Linked DNA regions of Alloacidobacterium dinghuense. The protein of the gene in region 2 binds, or shares a complex with, the protein of the main gene of each other region. Links are inferred from orthologs where the notes say so. Each region holds a gene or a part of one and is shown on either strand. Other genes may lie near its edges.

The links.
Region 1: the proteins of tig (region 2) and rpsG are in contact, whole or in part, in a crystal structure (PDB 3GTY), measured with the Thermotoga maritima proteins. The link is inferred for Alloacidobacterium dinghuense from one-to-one orthologs. Residues at the interface, in WP_004081061.1 of Thermotoga maritima: Glu122, Val124, Val129, Leu130, Tyr133, Glu188, Gly259, Ile262, Tyr263, Glu266, Ser270, Glu273, Gln274, Glu277, Arg308, Gln311, Ile312, Ser315, Tyr316, Glu325, Arg329, Arg336, Leu363, Phe366, Trp367, Arg373, Leu377, Arg381, Leu384, Glu387; in WP_004081843.1 of Thermotoga maritima: Lys34, Lys52, Lys55, Glu59, Arg62, Gln63, Glu66, Asn67, Lys69, Val71, Arg95, Ala109, Lys110, Lys111, Gly112, Arg113, Pro114, Glu117, Glu121, Ile124, Ala125, Tyr127, Asn128, Asn129, Thr130, Gly131, Lys135, Asp139, Arg142, Met143.

What each region holds. Positions count from the first base shown.
Region 1 is NZ_CP060394.1:4,331,388-4,334,693, forward strand. What follows is about bases 80-3,065. They hold rpsG (30S ribosomal protein S7), read right to left. Parts: upstream 1,815-3,065; coding sequence 1,344-1,814; downstream 80-1,343. Other genes in these bases: fusA (elongation factor G), read right to left, coding at 80-1,196; rpsL (30S ribosomal protein S12), read right to left, coding at 1,890-2,285. Outside these bases: more of fusA, read right to left, coding at 1-79; H7849_RS17915 (S9 family peptidase), read left to right, coding at 3,253-3,306.
Region 2 is NZ_CP060394.1:1,821,238-1,824,475, forward strand. What follows is about bases 190-3,107. They hold tig (trigger factor), read right to left. Parts: upstream 2,393-3,107; coding sequence 986-2,392; downstream 190-985. Other genes in these bases: clpX (ATP-dependent Clp protease ATP-binding subunit ClpX), read right to left, coding at 190-243; clpP (ATP-dependent Clp endopeptidase proteolytic subunit ClpP), read right to left, coding at 269-907; H7849_RS07350 (hypothetical protein), read right to left, coding at 2,620-2,931; H7849_RS07355 (CPCC family cysteine-rich protein), read right to left, coding at 3,078-3,107. In the rest of the region: more of clpX, read right to left, coding at 1-189; more of H7849_RS07355, read right to left, coding at 3,108-3,238. UniProt on the Bacillus subtilis protein: Involved in protein export. Acts as a chaperone by maintaining the newly synthesized protein in an open conformation. Functions as a peptidyl-prolyl cis-trans isomerase.

The DNA.
Region 1 (3,306 bases), 2.5 Mb from region 2 along the record:
CTCAGCGCAATGGGATGCTGCGGCGTGCACAGCGTATCGCCCGTCTTGAGTTCCTTCAGGCCCACGCAAGCGCAAATGTCGCCGGCATAGATCTCGGTAATATCTTCACGCTTGTTCGCGTGCATCTTCACCAGTCGCCCCACACGCTCGGTCTTGCCCGTGCGCGGATTCAAAACCGTGTCGCCCGTCTTCAACGAACCCGAGTAGAGGCGGATAAAGCTCAGCTTGCCGAACGGGTCGTTGATCAGCTTGAATGCCAGCGCGGAGAAAGGTGCATCATCCTTAGCTTCACGGACAAGAATCACCGAATGATCGGCAGGATCGATACCCTCAACCGCAGGCACATCGAGCGGGCTCGGCAGATAATCCACCACCGCGTCGAGCAGCGTCTGCACGCCCTTGTTCTTGAAGGCCGAACCGCACATCACCGGGAAGACCTTCATGCCAATCGTGGCATTACGAAGCGCCTTCTTCAGCTCTTCCGGAGTCGGCGTCTCGCCTTCCAGGAATTTGTGCAGCATGTCGTCGTCGTTCTCGGCGACCGTCTCGATCAGCTGCATGCGGAAGGCTTCCGCCTTCTTCACCAGATCAGCCGGAACCGGCTCGACTGAATACTTCGCGCCCATCGTTTCGTCGTGCCACACAATAGCGCGCATCTCGATGAGATCGACAACACCTTTGAAATTCGCTTCCGCACCAATCGGGATCTGGATCGCAACCGGACGAGCGCCAAGGCGCTTGCGAATGGTCTCAATCACATGCTCGAAATCGGCACCGGCCTTGTCCATCTTGTTGACAAAGCAAATGCGCGGAACCTTGTACTTGTCACCCTGCCGCCAGACGGTTTCCGTCTGCGGCTGCACACCCGATACAGAGTCAAACAACGCAACCGCACCATCAAGCACGCGCAGCGAACGCTCGACTTCAGCGGTGAAGTCAACGTGACCCGGCGTATCGATGATGTTGATACGGATGTTGTTCCAGGTGCAGGTCGTCGCAGCGGACGTGATCGTAATACCACGCTCCTGCTCCTGCTCCATGTAGTCCATCGTCGCCGTGCCTTCATGCACTTCGCCGATGCGGTGCGTAATGCCTGTGTAGAACAGAATGCGCTCAGTCGTAGTCGTCTTCCCGGCGTCGATATGCGCCATGATTCCGATGTTCCGGCAACGATTTAACGGTACTTGGCGAGCCACTGTCTCTTCTCTCTAGTTCTCTCAGGCCTTACCAGCCCAAGGTTCAAATTTCATTCGGGAGCAGCTTTCAGCTCCCAACTTTTAACCACTTTCCTTCATCAACCCAGACCTGGCGCGCAAAGCGCGCGTCCGCCTAGACGGCCAATCCTACCAGCGGTAGTGCGCGAAGGCCTTGTTGGCTTCGGCCATGCGGTGAACGTCTTCCTTCTTCTTCATCGCAGCGCCGCGGCCATTGGCTGCATCGAGCAGTTCATTGGTCAGCTTGTCGATCATGCCCTTTTCGCCACGCGCACGGCCATAGGTCACCAGCCAGCGAATCGCCAGCGAGGTGCGACGCTCCGGGTTCACTTCGATCGGCACCTGATAGTTGGCGCCGCCGACGCGGCGGGTCTTCACTTCGAGCAGCGGCTTGCAATTCTCGACTGCCTTCTTGAAGAGCTTCAGCGCTTCGTCGCCGCCCTTTTGCTCCAGGTTCGTCATGGCGGTGTAGAAGATGCCCTGCGCGGTCGACTTCTTGCCGCCCCACATCATCGAGTTAACGAACTTCGTGACCAGCGTTGAGTTGTAGACCGGATCGGCTGCAACTTCCCGCTTCGCAATGTGACCTTTTCTCGGCATAAACCTTTAACCTTGCGTTTCTAAACTTTGGTGGATCCTTCACGCTTTGCGCTCAGGACAGCCGCGCGAACGCGGCTACTTTTTGCCCGGAGCAGCTCCGCCCTTGGCGCGCTTCGCACCGTACTTCGAGCGGCTTTGCGTACGCTTCACCACGCCGACCGAGTCGAGCGTGCCGCGCACAATGTGGTAACGCACACCCGGCAGATCCTTCACACGGCCGCCGCGGATGAGCACAATCGAGTGCTCCTGCAGGTTGTGGCCTTCGCCCGGAATGTACGACGTGACTTCAATGCCATTGGTCAGGCGGACACGGGCTACCTTGCGGAGCGCCGAGTTCGGCTTCTTCGGCGTCTGCGTGTAAACACGGGTGCAGACTCCGCGGCGCTGCGGCGATCCCTGCAATGCAGGCGATGCCGTCTTATAATTCGGCGCCGTGCGCCCTTTTCTCACGAGCTGACTGAATGTAGGCAATCCAAACTCCTTACCAACTCAAAAACTCTTTTACCGCCTGACGCGACACCACCGCTCGCGCACGATTCGTGACAGCGCAAAATCCGCCATCAGCCCGCGCGAAGTCCGGTGTTGCTTCGCGTCTGCACTGCTTCAATCCCAGACGAGAATCAGGACGGTGGCCGCACGTTCCTCTGTCCCGCATAATCGGGAACGAAAGAAAGCCGACTCCGTTTCGCTGATTCCGGCCTGCATAGTCCTTCAAGGTGAAGGGGGTCGCAGGCACCGATGCGATTCGCCCATCTCATGAGAATGATGGGGTTCGCAGATACCGTATCCGCCAGTCCTTAGTTTCTCCGACTGGCCTTACTGCGAAGCTTTTTAGGTCGTGGCTGCTCTCCGGATAAGACGCACACGAAGAGCACTCTCATGGAACCTTCTAAGAGTACCAAGTACCTTTATTTGAGTCAACAAACCCCGCAAAAATTCACAATTTTCGCGTGTTCTTAGCGCTCTTAACGGTAGTTTAGCACCTTTAAGTGTGCGAATGGACCCTGAAATTGCTGGTCCGGAGGCTGCCTTTGCTGGTGCAGAGGGAGACTGCCTAGGGCTTACCTCCCCCTCCCCGGGGTGGGCGTTTCGTTTTGTTTTATTTTCAATCGTTTACGGGGGGATCATCCCCCGCTAGATCATTGACTTGATTAGGGTTAGGTACTTTCTAGTGTTTTCAATCACTTAGCGGGGGATCCCCTTTCCCTACAGAAAAACGTCGCAGATTGCGGCGTCTTCTCTCCAGAAACTTCCCACTTATATCCAGAATAGCAGGTTTGGCGAGAAAACACGCCAAACTGATTTCGCTTGCAAGTAGCTTTATTTGAATAGCTTACGCGTGCCAACGCAGGCGATGGGACTTGACAGCGAATTCTGCCAATTCCATGAATAGCGTCAGCGGCCTTTATTCCTTCGCTGTCTGCTACTATCCCGCATTATGTCCCTTCGCAAGCCGATTGTGTTCCTCGCCTGTCTTTTGTCAGGCGCTACC
Region 2 (3,238 bases):
GATGACGTATTCGTCGAGGAAGGCACGGACTTCGAGAGGCTTGGGAAGATGCGCGGGTGCGGCACCGGTCTGCGCTTCACTGCGATCGTCTTCGAGGATCGAGTTGCAGACGGCGACGCATTCGTCGCAGATGTATGCGCGGGGGTAGTCGCTGGGTGAAGATATGAGTTTGGCTACTGAGTCCTGCGATTTATGGCAGAACGAGCAGCGAAGAGCGTCGTCAGATCCCGTGCGCGTTTTCATCGTTGGTGGTGCTCCAAGACAACTATTAGTCGGCGGCGATGAGTTTGGCGTCCGGCGCTTGCCCGGAGACTTCGTCAACGATGCCGTATTCTCTCGCTTGCGAGGCGTTCATGATAAAGTCGCGCTCTACGTCGCGTTCAATGCGTTCGAGAGTTTGCCCGGTGTGCTTCGACATGAGGTTGTTGGTGATCTCACGGATGCGCAGAATTTCGCGCGCGTGAATGTCGATATCAGTAGCCTGACCGGAGAGTCCGCCCATCGAGGGCTGGTGAATCAGAATGCGGGAGTTGGGCAGGGCAAAGCGTTTGCCTTTTGTGCCTGACATGAGGAGGAATGCACCCATGCTCGCCGCCTGACCGATGCAGTATGTCACCACATCATTCTTGATGTATTGCATTGTGTCATAGATTGCTAGTCCGGCGGTAATGGAACCACCCGGGGAGTTAATGTACAACTGGATATCCTTCTCCGGGTCTTCGGCGGAGAGGAAAAGCATCTGGGCAATGACAAGATTGGCGATCTGATCGTCGATCGGGGTTCCAAGGAAGATGATGTTGTCGCGCAGCAGACGGGAGTAGATATCGTAGGCGCGCTCGCCCCGGTTCGTCTGCTCAATGACCATTGGTACCAGTGCCATGCTTTGCTTCTCACTTCTCGGAGTCAGAGACCCCGTCAATCAATCGTGCCGGACAGTGGCCGGTGCGTTTCTGACAAAATTCACCGGCCAGAACATAACATTTTTTTAGGATGCCAGCTTTTGGTAAAGCAAGCCTCCCGTTTTTTCTCTGCGGATTTGTTCACGGATTCTAGCGAGACCGCCGTCGTCCGTCAAACGAGTGCGCAGAGTTTCTATCGGCTCACGCATTTGCAGCGAGAGCAATTCGAGTTCGCGATCCACTTCCGCATCTGTAACTTCGATTTTTTCCGCGTCGGCGATGCGGTCGAGCAGGAGCGAGCCCTTCACTTCGTTCAGGGCCGAGTCATGCTGCGCGTCGCGCAGACGATTGAAGTCGAGCTTGCGCATATCTTCTGTACGCATGCCCTGTTGCGCCAACGCGCGCAGGCCGCGGTCAAGACGCGCGTCAACCTGCTGCTGCACGAGCGATTCGGGAACAGGGAATTGATACTTCGCGATGAGGGCTTCGACGATCTTGTCGCGCGTCTCGCCCTCAAGCCTGCGCTTCTTGTCGCTTGCAAGATGATCCTTCAACTTCTGCTTGAAGTCTTCAATGCCTTCGTACTCGCCAAGTTCCTTGGCGAATTCGTCGGTCAACTCGGGCTGGATCTTTTTCTTGATGGCCTTGACTTCGACGTCATAGGAAATGGTCTTGCCGGCGAGGCGGCGCTCGCCGAAATCTTCCGGATAGCTGACTTCAAACTTCAGCTCCTGCCCGGGCTTGGATCCGCGCAATGCTTCATTGAAGGCAGGCAGGGTGTTCTGGCCGCCGACTTCGATCATAACGTCGTCGCCGGTGATGGGCTGCTGGGCGGCGGCTTCGGTGGTTTCGGCTTCATTACTTTCGTTTTTGATTTCGCCGCGGAAGGTGATTTGCGCCCAGTCGCCGTCGACGAGAGTGCGATCTTCGGCGACCGGCTCCATGGTGGAGCGGGAGTCGCGGACGCGATCAAGCTCGGCGTTCAACTCAGTGTCGGTGAGTTCGGTGTCCGGTTTCGCTACATGGACATCCTGATAGCCGTCAACGGAGATTTCCGGCAGGATTTCGAAGACAGCCTTGAACTTGAGCGGCTGTCCGTCTTCGAGATGAAGGTCGGTGACCTGCGGCTGCGAGATGGGCCTGAGTCCTGCCTTGTCGATGGCTTCACGGAAATGCGTCGGCAGGACTGTCTCGACGACATCCTGGCGAAGACCGTCGGCGAAGCGGGAGCGGATGAGCGACTCGGGCACCTTGCCTGCACGGAAGCCGGGGATGCGCGCCTGTTTCTGATAACGCCTGGTAACGGTGCGAAATGCCTTGGATACTTCGTCGGCTGCAACCTCGATTTGGACTTCGCGCGTGCATTCGGGGTTCAGGCTGGGGCCGTGGTGATGGGGCTCGTGATCGTGATCATGCGCGTGGCTGTGCTCGGTGCTCTCAGGAGCAGCGGCCTCGGGATTCGGAGTTGTTTCGATGGTGTCTGCTGAACTCAACGTAGTGCCTTCCAAATATCGTCGTTCAATGCAGAATGAGGGCAGGTTTCAGGGGAGATTGTCGCACCTAAGAGGATGCCCAGCGCGCAGCATAGAACGGTCTCTCATCTATGTTAAGTGCCTTATTGCATCCTTGCAAATGAAGCACCCTCAAGATGAAAGGGCTTGCCAGCGTGCTTCCTGCCGTCTTCTGAATTAAGCTGCGATACCTCGGCGAATCCGGATACTTATTGACTGATTGCTACGGCCTTTGTACGCCTACAGGCGCCGGCTGAGCGCATCCATTTGCGCATCAGGGTCTCGGTCATGGCTTTCACCTGATCCCGCACTTCTGCCTGATTTTCATTCAGATGCTTAGCCTGAATCGCATCCGCCTTCGTGTCCTCGATGAGCCTGATGACCAGTGCCCGTGCCAGAATCCAGGCCTCAGCCTCGTCTTTTGTTTGAGCCAAAGCATCTTCAAGAGCATCAGCGTCCCAAGGCACACAGACAGGCTTATCGTCCGCCCGTTTAATCATTTCGTTACCCTCTACTGTCATTTCGCGTATTCCTCCATGGTCGCGTGTATACGTCTGTTTACGGATTTCTCCCGTGAATCGCGAATACTGCCTCTAACAGCACGATGAGTTCCAAAACGGGCCAGAACGCGCTGTTGGCCTAAAGCGAGACGCAGATGGGTTTGGGGCTAGACTTCGACCGCTAATGGCTTCCGAACGTGGCTCACGAAGCGCTGATGCGCGGCGCCATAGACTTGAAAGTTGTTCCGGGCTTCGGCCAGGCTTAGCTCTCCGTTAACGGTGCCGCGCACAACATCGGCGTCGCTGTCGTCCTGGCCGTCGTCCTGCC